One region of the Bacillus sp. EB106-06-01-XG163 genome, then DNA from elsewhere that is predicted to be linked to it. Evidence: a T-box and tRNA genes for the amino acid it is inferred to sense, from the RefSeq annotation. Region 1 holds a T-box; the other holds one or more tRNA genes.
What was found. A T-box is a leader RNA that pairs with one kind of tRNA and senses whether it is charged. The one in region 1 lies ahead of AC3WTF_RS05080 (valine--tRNA ligase), so its partner is inferred to be a tRNA-Val.

Region 1 (8,177 bases):
AATCGCCATATGGTCATGTCCGATACTTGTAATGACCGACAGGAGCGGATTCACAATATTGGTTGAATCAAATGTGCCGCCGAGCCCCGCTTCAAAAATGACAAAATCGATATCAGCCCGCTTCGCAAAATATAAAAATGCACACGCTGTAATGATTTCAAATTCTGTCACCGTTCCGGCATCGGTCTTATCAAGCTCATCGACTATCGGTTTTATGTCATTAACGAGCGTTCTCCATTCCTCATCAGAAATCGGCGTGCCGTTGACGCTGATACGCTCATTAAACGTAATGATGTAAGGCGATGTGAACGTGCCGACTTTATAACCGGCTTCTTGAAGCACGGAACGGATAAAAGCGACGGTCGATCCTTTGCCGTTTGTGCCCGCCACATGAATGGCGCGAATGTTCTTTTCCGGGTGTTCCAGTTTTTCCATCAGCTTTTCCATACGGAGAAGGCCCGGCTTAACGCCGAACTTGAGTCTGCCGTGAATCCAGCTGATCGCTTCTTTGTACGTATTAAACAATGAAATCCCCTCTTTTATACGACAAGGCGGTTTCTTAGGAAACCGCCCCGCTGTTTTATCAGCCTTTCAGCTCTGCAATCCGCTGCCGGACAGCTTCGCGTTTTGCAGTGTAGTCTTTCTCTTTTCCGCGTTCTTCTTCAATGACATGCTCAGGAGCTTTTTTAATGAATCCTTCGTTGCCGAGTTTTTTCTGAACGCGTTCGACCTCTTTTGTCAGCTTGTCGAATTCTTTTTGCAGACGGGCGATCTCCTCATCAATGTTAATCAGCCCTTCAAGCGGCAGAATGACTTCCGCTCCGGTGACGACCGCTGTCATCGCTTTGTCTGCCGCAGTGATATCCGTCCCGATTTTCAGCGTGCTCGGATTCGTAAAGCGCTCAACGTAAGAACGGTTCTTCTCAAGGCGGCCGGCAATGTCTTCGGTAGCTGTTTTAATGTAAAGCTCAACCTGCTTGCTCATCGGCGTGTTGACTTCGCTCCGGATATTGCGGACAGAACGGATTAATTCAACGAGCAGTTTCATATCCGCCGCTGCCTCTTTATCCGTATGTTCCGGCACCGGAACCGGCCAAGAGCTGATCGTGATTGACTCGCCTTCATGAGGAAGGTGCTGCCAGATTTCTTCCGTTAAGAATGGCATAAACGGGTGAAGAAGACGCATCGTCTGGTCAAGCACGTATGCCAGAACAGAACGGGTTGTTTTCTTCGCCGCTTCATCTTCCCCGTACAGCGGAAGCTTCGCCATTTCGATATACCAGTCGCACACATCGTCCCAGATAAAGTTGTACAGGTGGCGTCCGACTTCGCCGAATTCATAACGATCCGCAAGCTGTGTTACGTCTTCTATCGTTTCATTCAGTCTTGTGAGGATCCACTTATCAGCAACTGATTTTTCACCGGACAGATCAAGCTCGTCATACGTCATGCCGTCCATGTTCATTAATGCAAAACGGGAGGCGTTCCAAATTTTATTTGCGAAATTCCATGTGGATTCCACTTTTTCATAGCTGAAACGGAGATCCTGTCCCGGTGAACTTCCGGTTGCCAGGAAATAGCGCAGGGAATCCGCTCCGTACTTGTCGATGACATCCATCGGGTCCACGCCGTTCCCAAGGGATTTACTCATTTTTCTGCCCTGCTCGTCACGGATTAAGCCGTGAATCAGCACGTCTTTGAACGGACGCTCGCCGGTAAACTCAAGACCTTGGAAAATCATCCGGGATACCCAGAAGAAAATGATGTCATATCCCGTTACAAGAACATCGGTTGAGTAATACCGCTTAAAGTCTTCAGCGTTTTCATCAGGCCAGCCCATTGTAGAAAACGGCCAAAGCGCGGAGCTGAACCATGTATCAAGCACGTCTGAATCCTGTTCCCAATTTTCACTGTCCTCAGGCGCCTCAAGGCCGACGTACACTTCTTTTGTTTCTTTATGATACCAAGCCGGGATGCGGTGGCCCCACCACAGCTGACGGGAAATACACCAATCACGGATATTTTCCATCCAATGCAGGTACGTTTTCTCGAAACGGTCTGGAACGAAGTGAACTTTCTCTTCTTTTGACTGAAGGTCAACCGCAGCATCGGCCAGCGGCTGCATTTTGACAAACCATTGTGTGGACAGGTACGGCTCAACAACGGCGCCGCTTCTCTCACTATGTCCGACAGAATGCATATGGTCTTCGATTTTAAAGAGAACACCGGATTCCTGAAGATCTTTGACGAGTTTTTTGCGGCATTCAAACCGGTCCATGCCGTTATATTGCAGCGCTTTTTCATTCATTGTTCCGTCTTCATTCATGACGAGAATCCGCTCTAAATTGTGGCGGTTTCCGAGTTCAAAGTCATTCGGGTCATGGGCAGGCGTGATTTTAACGGCGCCTGATCCGAATTCCATATCAACATAATCATCGCCGACGATCGGAATTTCGCGGTTTGTAATCGGCAGAATCACCGTTTTGCCGATTAAGTGCTTGTAGCGCTCATCTTCAGGATGAACCGCGACAGCCGTGTCGCCAAGCATCGTTTCCGGACGGGTGGTCGCGATTTCAATTGAGCCTGAACCGTCTGCTAACGGGTAGCGCAAATGATAAAACGCGCCCTGTACGTCTTTGTAAATCACTTCAATATCGGATAAAGCCGTTTTTGTGGCAGGGTCCCAGTTGATGATATATTCGCCTCTGTAAATCAAGCCTTTCTCGTACAACTTGACGAATACTTCCCGCACGGCTTTGTTCAGCCCTTCATCAAGAGTGAAACGTTCACGTGAATAATCGAGTCCGAGTCCCATCTTGGCCCATTGGCTGCGGATGAAATCAGCATACTCTTCCTTCCACTTCCACGTTTCTTCTAAAAACTTTTCACGGCCGAGATCATAACGGCTTGTGCCCTGTTCGCGGAGTTTCGCTTCGACTTTTGCCTGAGTGGCGATGCCGGCGTGGTCCATGCCCGGAAGCCAGAGCACGTCATAGCCCTGCATGCGTTTCATACGCGTAACGATATCTTGCAGCGTCGTATCCCACGCATGTCCGAGGTGCAGCCTGCCCGTCACGTTCGGCGGCGGAATGACGACAGAATACGGCTGTTTCGTTTGATCGCCGCCCGCTTCAAAATATTTTCCTTTCAGCCAAAAATCATAGCGGCCTTTTTCAATCGCAGACGGATCATATTTTGTCGGCATTGTTTGTTCGTTTGTATCCATGATAACCCTCCAGCATGTTTAGAAATGGCTGAGCAACTAAAAAAGAGCCTTCATCCTGATAAAGGACGAAAAGCTCTTTCGCGGTACCACCTTTTTTCATGAACAGATTTGTTCATGCACTTAAACGGATAACGGGTGCGGCCCGAATTTCTCTACTGTATGTTCAAGAAATTATGCTCCCGGGCGACCTTCCAATGAGACGGCATAAGAAGCCTTTCAGCACAGTAGCTTCTCTCTCTTCATGCGTCTTTCTTGTACTCTTCCCGTTCAAAGCAGGTGTATTTATATCAGCTCATGATCTTATTTATTATGTTCTTTATTATAGTAAAAGTGTTTTTGATTCGTCAATCATCTTTTCCAAAAACCGCTGCCGTCATACATAAATGGGCATGCACCCCGCCCTTTCCCTTACATACGATACATAGAAAGGCGAATGTGAGGAGGAATTGCCCGTGAGAAAAAAATTCAATTCTTATTCGCTCCCCCAGTGGGCCAGACAGGTCCGCCTTGTATCCGTGCAAGTCATTATCCCGATTACGATCTTTCAGGGGATCAGGACGATTTTCTTTCCGACGACTTTTGATGTCCTGCTGCTTGCCATCCTGCTGTTTTTAGCGTGCGCCCTGCATTTGGAATGGATATAAAAAAACGAGTCCCGTTATGAAGAGGACTCGTTTTCCGCTTTTATTTTTTTCTCCCGCTCAATCTGATGAACCTTCATGAGAAAAGGCTCAACATTTTTCATCTGCCAAAACGCTCTTAATAATTGCGTGCACTCTTCTTTTTCAGAGCCCCTTTGGCCGGTCTGATACCGTTTCAGCACTTTGTACATGGCGGACGGATAAGCCATATAGCTGAGAAACAGACTGATTTCCGCTTCACGGAGCGGGAATGATTTGTGATACGTATAAAACCAGTCCAGACATTCCGGGCATGCTTTCGGATAGCTTCTGAACATTCTGGAGTAAAAGCCGAGCAGGTCGTTTTGCGGAGGGCCCAGCGCAGCTTTCTCGAAATTCGTGAAAAAGCCCGATCCCGCATCATTATACAGAAAGTGGCGGCTCGATAAGCTGCCGTGGTTGATCACCGCTCTCGTCTTGTCATGATCCTTTGCCGCGTCAAACCATTCTTCCAGACGTTCGAGAGCAAAATTGACGGCAGAAACCGTTTCTGTAAGATACGTAACAGCCTGCAGTTCAAAAGGTGAAAGATACCACTCTTTTTCCGCCCGGTCGGCGAATTGTTCATAGACAAGCTTATCATTTTCCCAATCTCTTTTCGTTGCTTCATAAAAGCCGCTGATATCTTCAGTCCGGATTTGGATGTCCCGCACAGTCGCGGAGTGGAGCTTCGCGACCTCTTTAAAAAGGTAAACATGTTTTTGATCCCATTCCTCTTCCTGATCGTACTGAAGCCAAGGCATTAAATAATAAGAATTCTCCGTCTGTCTTCCCGCAAAAAAATCGCCGGCATACGTGCGGCAGATCGGCACAAATGATCGGTAGCCTTTCTCCTCAATCTCAATCATAAGATCCGTAAATTCACTGCTGCGGGCCGGCTTGAGCTGTTTCAAAGCAAAAATGCCGTAGTTTGAGTAGACCTTCCAAACATGCGGGCTGACAGGCTCAATATACTCAGCCGACAGCCCGTATTCCTGAAGCACTGATTGGACTGCTTCCATTCCATTCACCACATTTTTACGGCCTCTTTGTGCTTACGCATGGCTGTTATTATATTCAGGTATATACAGAAGCTGACCTTCTTCAAGCTCGTCATCAAACGATAAAGCATTCGTTCTGATGAGCTGCTGGGATGTTATGTCATATCGTTCACACACCCGGTCGATAGTATCTTGCTGCTGTACGATACAAATTTTCATTCTTGAAAACTTTTCTTCTTCCCTTGTAAATAATTTTGTCAAGTAATGTGAGTTGTCATTTTCCTTCTGCTCGGTTCCCGGTGCAGCTTCTTCATTCTTTCTTTCAGACTTAAGCGGCTCAGGCGGTTCAGCTTGCGCCGGCTCCTCAGGCGGCAGTTTGGAAAACTGAAAAGACAAATCGAGAGGCTTCCCGGTTTCCTCCTCCGGCGGCGCCATCTTCCTTACCTCAATTTCAAACCCTTCTTCATCATGAGCCTCTTCTTCAAGCAGCTTAGGAGCGCTGTAAAACTCCTCTTCCTGCCGTTCCGGAACGAACTCGCGATAAACGGGCGCCTGCTCTTCTTGAAAAACCGCAGGCTCATCTTCGTCTTCTGCCGCCTCATGATCGCTCTGACGGAGAAGCGGCTCGGCCTCTGGCTGCTCTTCTTTTTGAAGGAAGGGCTGTTCCGCAATTTTTGGTTTTTCTGCATGCGGAGTCAGAGTGAACGCAGGGAAAACCTTTTCGATATCATCTTTTGGCTCTTCCTGGACTTCTGCTGAATCATCCTCAAATACAGGTTCATTCCTCACAGCCGACATGATTGCAGGCTCCTCAGCTTCTTCCGGCTCTTCTTCGTGTTGGAAAGAAACGGGAGGAGGAGGCTCAGTAAAGGAAACAGGTTTCGGCACCTCTTCCTGCTCCCTCAGAATCGGGGCAGTCTCCCGCTCTTCTTCTTCCCGCTCCCTCAAAATCGGGGCTGCTTCCTGCTCTTCTTCTTCCCGCTCCCTCAAAATCGGGGCTGCTTCCTGCTCTTCTTCTTCCTGCTCCCTCAGAATCAGGGCAGTCTCCTGCTCTTCTTCTTCCTGCTCCCTCAAAATCGGGGCAGTTTCTTTCTCTTCTTCTTCCTGCTCCCTCAGAATCGGGGCAGTTTCTTCCTCTTCTTCTTTGTGCTCCCTCAAAATCGGGGCTGCTTCCTGCTCTTCTTCTTCCCGTTCCCTCAGAATCGGGGCTGCTTCCTGCTCTTCTTCTTCCTGCTCTCTCAGAATCGGGGCTGCTTCCTGCTCTTCTTCCTCCTGCCTGAGTAAAGGCTGGGTTTCTTCCTCGTTCTTCTCGGTTTCTTGTGCTGCTTCTTTTGATACAGTCAAAGGTATTTCAGGCTCATGGCGTATCATTAATTCTGGTTCGTTTTCGTCCTCCGAATGATGTCCGGCAAGATTGATCATTTCTTCTCTGGCAAATTCAGGCGCCACGTACAGAGGGATCTCCGGCTCTTTTGGCTCGGATTCCTCAAGCAGCCCTTCAATTGCCAAATCAGCCTGAATGGTTAAGATCCTTGAATCCGTCAGCTGATAATCAAAGGCATCGATAAATACGAAAACATCATTGAGGTGGCTCACTTTATTTTTCGGAATCGTAATGTCCACCGGGAAACAATGAATGAGCTCGGCCGTGCCATCCTCCCTCGCCCTCACTTCCTCTACATGCCTCAGCTCCCTATCAAGCTCTTCAAAATGACTGCTGTGATCTATGTTGTACTCGCCAGTAAGTTCTAATGATCCTTTAATTGAGACATAATCATTTACTTCCTGCACCCTGATGTCAGGGTCTAACGAAATCGAAAGTAATTCAGAAACTTCCTGTCCTTTTTGGAAACAGATTGATTCTTCAACAGAAAATTGCAATCGGTGATTATGCGGCAAGTTCATATCCTCCTTTCATCTAATCCATACAATTAGATGTCACTAAAGGTGTATGCCGCAATCCGGGAAAATATGATAATGGAGGCATTGAAAAAAGCCGATACAAGTCTTGCTTGCATCGGCTTTTCTGTATCAGCGGCTGATCGCCTGGAACACTTTCTCAGCGGCTTGAATGGTATTTTCAATATCCTCCATTGTATGCGCAGTGGAGAGAAACAATCCTTCAAATTGAGACGGAGGCAGAAATACGCCTGCGTCGGCCATCCCTTTATAATATTTGGCGAACAGCTTTAAATCAGAAGATTTGGCTGCTTCATAGTTAATGACAGGCTCATTTGTGAAAAAGAAGCCGATCATTGAACCCGCCCGGTTAAACGTGTGCGGAATGCCATGTGCTTCAGCTGCTTTTGAAATGCCTTCTTCAAGCATATCGCCTTTTTTCACAAATTCTTGGTAAGATTCAGGTGTGAGCTGCTGTAACGTCTCAAGTCCCGCTGTCATGGCAAGCGGATTTCCTGACAATGTTCCAGCCTGATAGATCGGACCGCTCGGCGCGATTCGTTCCATAATGTCAGCTTTTCCGCCATACGCACCGACAGGAAGACCGCCGCCTATGACTTTGCCGAGACACGTTAAGTCAGGCGTCACGCCGAAATACCCTTGCGCACAGTTATAATCCACGCGAAAACCGGTCATGACCTCATCAAAAATGAGCAGCGCGCCATACTGTTCCGTCATGTCGCGCAGCCCTTGTAAAAAGCCTTCCTGCGGCGGAACAACGCCCATATTGCCTGCTACCGGTTCAACAATGACCCCGGCAATATCTTCACCGTATTCCCGGAATGCGAGTGCAACGCTTTCCAAATCGTTGTATGGAACGGTGATCGTATTCATTGCTATTCCTTCCGGCACGCCCGGGCTGTCCGGAAGGCCGAGTGTCGCCACTCCGGATCCCGCTTTGATCAGCAGTGAATCACCATGGCCGTGGTAACAGCCTTCGAATTTCAAAATTTTGTTGCGGCCGGTATATCCTCTTGCCAGACGCAGGGCGCTCATTGTCGCCTCTGTGCCGGAGCTGACCATCCGCACGATTTCAACAGACGGCACACGGTCAATGACCAATTTGGCCAGTTCGTTTTCCACTTCAGTAGATGCTCCGAAACTTGTCCCGTTCTCGGCTACTTTTTTCAGGCTTTCAACGACCCGGTCGTTCGTGTGGCCCAAAATGAGCGGCCCCCAGCTCAGGACGTAGTCGATATATTCATTGCCGTCAATATCAAATATTTTCGATCCTTTTCCGCGCTGCATAAAAATCGGATCCATATCGACTGATTTAAACGCGCGCACCGGGCTGTTCACTCCGCCCGGCATCAGTTTCTGCGCTTCTTTAAA
Region 2 (8,177 bases), on a different contig from region 1:
GTGCTGATCAATGAGTGTTTATTGCATGTGAGCGCGACGGTTTTGGCGCCGATTGTTTTTGCGTATTTCAGCGCACCGGCCGCATACGGCGTGCGCCCGCTTGCCGCGATGGCGATCACGGTGTCTTCTGCGGTAAGCCCGATCGTTTTGAGATCGAGAGCGCCGGTTTCCTCGCTGTCTTCTATACCTTCAGCCGCTTGCAAAAAGGCGTCTGCTCCTCCGGCCATCAGACCGATGACGGTGTCGGGACTTACGCTGTATGTAGGCGGGCATTCAACCGCATCCAGTACACCGAGTCTGCCGCTTGTGCCCGCTCCCGCATAAATCAGCCTGCCGTTTCGCCGTAATGATTGATGGGCGAATTGAACGGCAATCTGAATATCGGGCAGCACCTGCTGAACGGCTTCAGCCACTTTGAAATCCTCTTCGTTAATGATGCGGAGAATTTCCATCGTGTCTGCTTGATGGATTGAAGCGGTCTGCGGATTTCTGGTTTCTGTGGTCAATCTGTGAATGTTAAGCCGGTCTGTCATGATTGTACCCTCCCAAGTCGTTAATACTTGAAGTATATGGGCTTCTGAATAGATGTTTCAAGAAAAATCGGCAGGGATGAGATGAATAATCAAGCGCTTTCACAAAAAATGATGCAGAATGTGCTGTTCACCGATCGGGCCGATCCTGCGACGACCTTTATCAATAAAACCGGAAGACCGGTACAGGTTCTTTGCACGATGATTGCGATGGTTTACAGCAAGCACGATTTCATCACACCAAGGAAAGTAATTTGCGACAAAAGCGGGGAGCTGCAGCATCGCTTGTTTGGCATAACCTTTTCCCTGATGCGGCGCATGTAAGGACAGCGCACTCAGCAAAATGGCAGACACATTGTTCGAATACGGGGCAATGGTTTCTTTTGAGGTATGTAAAATAAAGAAACCGACGGGGCGGTCTTCTTTTAAAATGACTGTCGGGTAGCGATCCCGGATGACAAGAGCCTGCGGCAGTACATCTATCGGCAGAGCTGTGAACTTTTTATCTTCTTCACTCAGCACAAACCCGTTCAGCCCGTCTGCATGCTCCGGTTTATAAAAGGACAGGGCTACATCCATGATATCTACTCTCCTTTTTTATAATTGATCCAATTCATCTTCTGATAGAACACGGCAGCCTGCCCGTTTTAAAAGAGCGGAAGTGATGCCGTCTCCGATTATTTTTTTCCCCGAAAAAGTGCCGTCATAGATGAAGCTGCTGCCGCAGGACGGGCTGTTTTCTTTAAGGATGACCGTGGCGGCGCCTATTTCTTTTGCGTATGCTAATGTTTTTTCCGCGCCGTCCATATATAAAGCCGTAACGTCTTCGCCTGATGCCGTTACGATTCTTGCCGTTCCGTTCAGCACGTCTTCGCCCGTGCCGCCGATGATTTCCGCCGGTTCGCGGGGAGTGGTGAAGCCGCCCAAAAGTTCGGGGCAGACCATAACAGCTTTCTTTTCTTCTACGAGTCTGCGGATTTTTTCCGAAGCGGCGTGAGAGCCGTTATACCTGCATTCGATACCGCCGAGACAAGAGCTGACTAAGATCATCTGTGTCCATTCCCTTCAATATTTTGATACTTTCATCATAAATGAAATAAGAGAGGAGGGATGAGTTTTTCAGTTAAAAAACGGGTAAAAAAGTTTGAAAATAAAAAAAATAATTTTCCTCTTTACAAATGGGGTACAACCTGTATATAATAACTTTTGTCAGCTCGACGCGGACACAACGGCCCGTTGGTCAAGCGGTTAAGACACCGCCCTTTCACGGCGGTAACACGGGTTCGAATCCCGTACGGGTCATATGGAGGATTAGCTCAGCTGGGAGAGCATCTGCCTTACAAGCAGAGGGTCGGCGGTTCGAGCCCGTCATCCTCCACCATATTTGCCGGCCTAGCTCAATTGGTAGAGCAACTGACTTGTAATCAGTAGGTTGGGGGTTCAAGTCCTCTGGCCGGCACTGTTTTTCAAAAAAATACGGAGGGGTAGCGAAGTGGCTAAACGCGGCGGACTGTAAATCCGCTCCCTCAGGGTTCGGCAGTTCGAATCTGCCCCCCTCCACCATTTTTGGGCTATAGCCAAGCGGTAAGGCAACGGACTTTGACTCCGTCATGCGTTGGTTCGAATCCAGCTAGCCCAGTCTCAGACACCTTTTGCATAAAGGTGTCTTTTTTTTATCAGCATTTTGTTTCGATTTCTGATTGTTCATCAGATATACTATTTTTAAGCTGCTGTTAAGGCAGTATATTCTGTATTTTCCATCTACACCCTGCCTGAAATTTGGTAAAATAAATGTAATAAAAAAAATGAAACCTTTTAAAACAATCAACGTATAGATACAGACCGGTGAAGGGCAGAGGTAAGATAAAACATGGAAAACCTGATTAAAAAAAGAATCAAGCAAGTCAAAAAAGGCGATCAAAATGCGTTTGCAGAAATCGTTGACCTTTATAAAGATAAGATTTACCAGCTTTGCTACCGCATGCTCGGCAATGTTCACGAAGCGGAAGATATTGCGCAGGAAGCTTTTATCAGAGCGTATGTCAATATCGACAGTTTCGATATCAACAGAAAGTTTTCGACGTGGCTTTACAGAATTGCGACCAACCTGACCATTGACCGCATCCGCAAGAAAAAGCCTGATTACTATCTGGACGCAGAAGTAGCGGGAGCAGAAGGGCTGACGATGTATTCGCAGATCGCCGCGGACGGGGTTCTCCCTGAAGACGCCGTATTGTCATTGGAGCTGTCGGACACAATTCAGAAAAAGATTTTAAAGCTGCCTGACAAGTACAGAACGGTTATTGTATTAAAGTATATTGACGAACTCTCTTTAATTGAAATCGGGGAGATTCTGAATATCCCTGTCGGCACCGTCAAGACAAGGATACACAGAGGCAGAGAGGCTCTTAGAAAACAATTAAGGGATCTTTAAGTGGGGTGATGAAATGAGCTGTCCTGAACAGATTGTGCAGCTTATGCATAAGCATCTTGATGGAGATATCCTTCCTGAAGATGAAAACGTATTAAAACAACATTTGCAGTCATGCGGGAATTGCAAACGGCATTTTCATGAAATGGAGAAATCCGTAGCACTCGTCCGAAGCACATCGCATGTCACGGCCCCTGCTGATTTTACTGCCAAAGTTATGGCGAATCTTCCAAAAGAGAAAAAACGCGCTTCTGTAAAACGATGGATCAAAACTCATCCGATGATTGCAGCCGCAGCAGTTTTTGTGATTTTAATGGGCGGCGGTTTTTTCAACAGCTGGCATAATGACCACAATTTCAGTGTGTCCAAACAGCCGAACCTTGTCGTGCAGAATCACACGGTCACCGTCCCTGAAGGCGAGACCGTAAAGGGCGATGTCACAGTAAAAAACGGCAAGCTGTTCATTGAAGGAAAAGTCGACGGCAATGTGACCGTCGTCAACGGAGAAAAATACATGGCCTCAGCCGGACAAGTCACCGGGCAGATTGAAGAGATTAACCAATTGTTTGACTGGGTCTGGTACGAACTGAAATCGGCGGGCCAGGGCGTCGTGAGCGCTTTGGACCCGAGTGAAGATGAGTAAAGCGTATAATCGCTTTACTCTTTTTTTGTGCATCGCCGCTCTGGCTCATTTCACTTGAGAAATCAAAATGTGGTATAATGAGCACGCTATATGATGTACATATTGCTCATGCAGCACAATTCATAACAGAAAAACGAAATGACTGAATTCTTGGAGGACGAGGAAATGGCTTTTGAGGACATCCCATTTTTGCAATACCTCGGCAATGCCGTTGATATTCTCCTTGTTTGGTATGTGATATATAAATTAATCATGGTCATACGCGGGACGAAGGCGGTTCAGCTTTTAAAAGGAATCGTCGTCATCGTATTGGTCCGGATGGCCAGTTCATATTTGGGACTCAGCACGCTTCAGTGGCTGATGGACCAAGCGATAACATGGGGATTTTTAGCGATCATCATTATATTCCAGCCTGAGCTGAGACGGGCGCTTGAACAGCTCGGACGGGGCCGGTTCTTTTCCAGGAGCGGAACCCCCGTGGAGGAAGCGCAGCATAAGACAATTGAAGCGATTACAAAATCGATCAGCTACATGGCGAAACGCCGCATCGGCGCACTCATCGCGATTGAGCGCGATACGGGAATGGGCGATTATATTGAGACGGGCATCCCGCTTAATGCACAGGTCAGCTCGGAGCTTTTGATTAATATCTTCATCCCGAATACACCGCTGCATGATGGAGCGGTCATTATGAAAAATAACGAGATTGCGGCGGCTGCCTGTTATCTGCCGCTTTCTGAAAGCCCGTTTATTTCAAAGGAGCTGGGGACGCGTCACAGAGCGGCTGTCGGCATCAGTGAAGTGACGGACAGCTTAACCATTATTGTATCTGAAGAGACGGGCGCCATCAGTGTGGCCAAAAACGGAGACCTTCACAGAGAATTGACGGAAGAAGCACTGAAAGAAATGCTTGAAGCCGAGTTTAAGAAAAACGCCAGAGATACTTCTTCTAACCGCTGGTACTGGAGGGGCAAGAAAAATGGATAAATTCTTAAACAACCGCTGGGCTGTAAAGATCATTGCACTGCTCTTTGCGCTGCTGCTTTACGTTGCGGTTAACAACAACCAGGCGCCGACTCCGAAAAAGCCGGGGGAATCCTTTTTTCCGACATCAACGACTGACGAGGCTACGCTTACTGATATTCCTGTAAAAGCATACTATGATGAAGCGAACTATGTCGTCACCGGCGTGCCCCAGACCGTAAATGTCACGATTAAAGGCTCGACAAGCGCGGTGAAAAAGGCGAGACAGACGAAGAATTTTGAGATATACGCCGATATGAATAAGCTGAAGACCGGGACTCATAAGGTCGAATTGAAGGCGAAAAACGTATCGGACGGACTGACGATCTCCATTAACCCGTCAGTCACGACGGTTACGATTCAGGAAAAAACGGCTGAGAGTTTTCCCGTGGAAGTTGAATACTACAATAAAAGCAAAATGAAAAAGGGATACACCCCTCAGCAGCCGATTATCAGCCCGAAAAACGTGCAGATTACAGGTTCGAAAAATGTGATTGATAACATTTCACTTGTCAAAGCATCCGTGAACCTTGAAAATGCAAATGAGACCATTGAAAAGGAAGTGAAGGTGACCGTCTATGACAAAGACGGCAACGCACTTCCTGTTGATGTTGAACCGTCAGTCATTAAAGTGACGGTTCCCGTAGCCAGTCCGAGCAAAAAGCTTCCTTTCAAAATCGAAAGGAAGGGAAGTCTTCCGGACGGGGTGAGCGTTGCGAGCATTGACTCGAATCCGAGTGAGGTGACGGTTTACGGCCCGCAGGATGTGCTGGATTCACTTGAATTTATTGACGGCGTATCTCTTGATTTAGGCAAAATTGATAAAGATACCGATATCAATGCCGATATCCCGCTTCCTAAGGGTGTCACTAAGGTATCACCGGAAAAAATTACGCTTCATGTTAAAGTGGACAGTGAAGACAAAAAGGATTTTGACAATGTCGGAATCAAGACGGTCGGACTGGGAGGCTCACAGCAGATTGAGTTTCTCGATCCTGAATCGCAGGCGATAAATATTACGGCCAAAGGCTCCCCCGCCAACATTAAGGCGCTGAAAAAGTCGGACATTGAACTGTATGCCAATGTCTCGGACTTGGATGACGGAGAGCACTCTGTAAAGCTAGAAGTAAACGGCCCGCAAAACGTCACATGGTCCCTGTCAAAAGACACGGTTAAGATCAAGCTGACTTCTAAGAAAAACTCAAGTTCAAATAAAAATAACGGCGGTTCCGCTGATTCCGGCAATAAGAACGGCACAAGCGGAGACGCAGACAAAGACAAGAACAAGAACCGGGAAGACGACACTGACAGCGATCAGAATAAAAGTCAAAACCAGTATCAAAATCAAGACCAGGATGAAGACGGATCAAGCGCTGATTCTTCTTCAACAGAATGAAAAAGGAGCGATACAAAATGGGCAAGTATTTTGGAACAGATGGTGTAAGAGGTGTTGCCAACAGCGAGCTTACGCCAGAGCTGGCCTTTAAAGTTGGGCGTTTTGGCGGTTATGTCCTGACCAAAGATAAGCAGCGCCCGAAAGTGCTGATCGGCCGCGATACACGTATCTCCGGACATATGCTGGAGGGAGCCCTTGTCGCCGGACTTTTATCGATCGGAGCTGAAGTGATGCGCCTCGGCGTTATTTCTACGCCGGGGGTATCCTATTTAACGAAAGCCATGGATGCTGAGGCGGGCGTCATGATCTCCGCTTCTCACAACCCCGTACAGGATAACGGAATTAAATTTTTCGGAGGGGACGGCTTTAAGCTTTCTGATGAGCAGGAGGCCGAGATTGAACGTCTTATGGATGAACCGGAAGATAAGCTGCCGAGACCGACAGGCGCGGACCTCGGGCTTGTGAACGATTATTTTGAAGGCGTTCAAAAGTATCTGCAATTTTTAAAGCAGACGGCGGACGAAGATTTCACAGGCATTCATGTAGCGCTTGACTGCGCCCATGGTGCGACATCATCCATTGCGACGCACCTTTTTGCCGATCTCGATGCTGACGTGTCTACAATGGGGACGTCTCCGAACGGATTAAACATTAATGATGGCGTCGGGTCTACACACCCGGAAGCGCTGAGTGCTTTCGTCAAAGAAAAAAACGCCGATATCGGCCTTGCGTTTGACGGAGACGGCGACCGCCTCATTGCTGTTGATGAAAAAGGAAACATCGTCGACGGTGATCAGATTATGTACATATGCGCGAAGTATTTGAAATCAGAGGGCCGTCTGAAGGATGATACCGTCGTATCGACTGTGATGAGCAACCTCGGTTTCTACAAAGCGCTTGAAAAAGAAGAAATCAAAAGCGTTCAAACGGCAGTCGGCGACCGCTATGTCGTAGAAGCGATGAAAAAAGACGGCTATAATGTCGGCGGCGAGCAGTCAGGGCACCTTATTTTCCTTGATTACAACACTACCGGCGACGGTCTTTTGTCCGCGATCATGCTTGTGAATACGCTGAAGGCGTCCGGCAAAACCCTTTCAGAACTTGCGGATGAAATGAAAAAATTCCCGCAGCTCTTAGTGAACGTGAAAGTGACGGATAAATATAAGGTAGAAGAAAACGCTAAGGTGAAGGCCGTTATTTCTGAAGTGGAAAAAGAAATGAACGGAGACGGCCGGATTTTAGTGCGCCCGTCAGGCACCGAACCGCTCGTCCGAGTGATGGCCGAAGCGAGAACAAAAGAGCTTTGTGACGAATATGTCACAAAAATCGTGGATGTCGTGCGGACAGAAATGGGAGCGGAGTAGCGAAGTTTATAAGCAGAGAGCGAACAAGACAAGTGCGATCAGCATAATATGATAGTAAACATGATGCCGGGGCGGCAAAAAATAATTGACCGTCCTTGGCACATGCTGTAAAATCAAGCTTGTTCAGCCTTTGTTTTTCACTTGCAGGAAAGGCGGGATTGTTTGCATCTTTTATAATTACAGCGCCCGAACTAAGCGCCCGAAAAACGGCTTAGTTGACGAGGATGGAGGTTATCGAATTTTCGGCGGATGCCTCCCGGCTGATTCATTTAGATCACAGCCGTAAGGATTTCTTCAAACCGGAGGGGCGACTCTCCGAACAAAGAGAAATCACATGATCTTCCAAAAAAACATGTGGGAGGGGACGATTGAAAGTCCCCTTGTAATTTGACTTTCTTCGTCTCCTTTTGCACCTTTAGGAGGAAGAAAATATGTGTGGAATTGTAGGTTACATCGGTCAGCTTGATGCGAAAGAGATTTTGTTAAAAGGATTAGAGAAGCTTGAGTACCGCGGTTATGACTCTGCCGGTATCGCTGTGGCGAATGAGCAGGGCGTGCATGTGTACAAAGAAAAAGGCCGCATCGCCGACCTTCGTGAAGTGGTGGATCACACGGTTGAATCTCAAGCGGGAATCGGCCATACACGCTGGGCGACTCACGGCGAACCAAGCTTCCTGAACGCTCACCCGCATCAAAGCGCACTCGGCCGCTTTACACTTGTTCACAACGGTGTGATCGAGAACTATGTTCAGCTGAAGCGCGAATATCTTGAAAACGTTGAACTGAAAAG

Region 2: it has a tRNA-Val gene. The T-box ahead of AC3WTF_RS05080 (valine--tRNA ligase) is inferred to sense a tRNA for this amino acid. The anticodon was not compared.

Annotation. Positions count from the first base shown of each region.
Region 1 covers NZ_JBYTDS010000003.1:217,071-225,247, reverse strand. The annotation lists gene AC3WTF_RS05085 (bifunctional folylpolyglutamate synthase/dihydrofolate synthase) at 1-525, opposite strand, end outside; gene AC3WTF_RS05080 (valine--tRNA ligase) at 584-3,226, opposite strand; T-box leader at 3,285-3,506, opposite strand; gene AC3WTF_RS05075 (YszA family small membrane protein) at 3,679-3,870, shown strand; gene ysxE (spore coat protein YsxE) at 3,885-4,907, opposite strand; gene AC3WTF_RS05065 (LysM peptidoglycan-binding domain-containing protein) at 4,941-6,785, opposite strand; gene hemL (glutamate-1-semialdehyde 2,1-aminomutase) at 6,918-8,177, opposite strand, start outside.
Region 2 covers NZ_JBYTDS010000008.1:179,996-188,172, reverse strand. The annotation lists gene murQ (N-acetylmuramic acid 6-phosphate etherase) at 1-533, opposite strand, end outside; gene AC3WTF_RS12005 (GNAT family N-acetyltransferase) at 633-1,109, opposite strand; gene AC3WTF_RS12000 (2-thiouracil desulfurase family protein) at 1,128-1,580, opposite strand; tRNA gene AC3WTF_RS11995 (tRNA-Glu) at 1,761-1,832, shown strand; tRNA gene AC3WTF_RS11990 (tRNA-Val) at 1,836-1,911, shown strand; tRNA gene AC3WTF_RS11985 (tRNA-Thr) at 1,917-1,989, shown strand; tRNA gene AC3WTF_RS11980 (tRNA-Tyr) at 2,009-2,093, shown strand; tRNA gene AC3WTF_RS11975 (tRNA-Gln) at 2,098-2,169, shown strand; gene sigW (RNA polymerase sigma factor SigW) at 2,401-2,964, shown strand; gene rsiW (anti-sigma-W factor RsiW) at 2,978-3,604, shown strand; gene cdaA (diadenylate cyclase CdaA) at 3,770-4,591, shown strand; gene cdaR (CdaA regulatory protein CdaR) at 4,584-6,023, shown strand; gene glmM (phosphoglucosamine mutase) at 6,041-7,387, shown strand; gene glmS (glutamine--fructose-6-phosphate transaminase (isomerizing)) at 7,819-8,177, shown strand, end outside.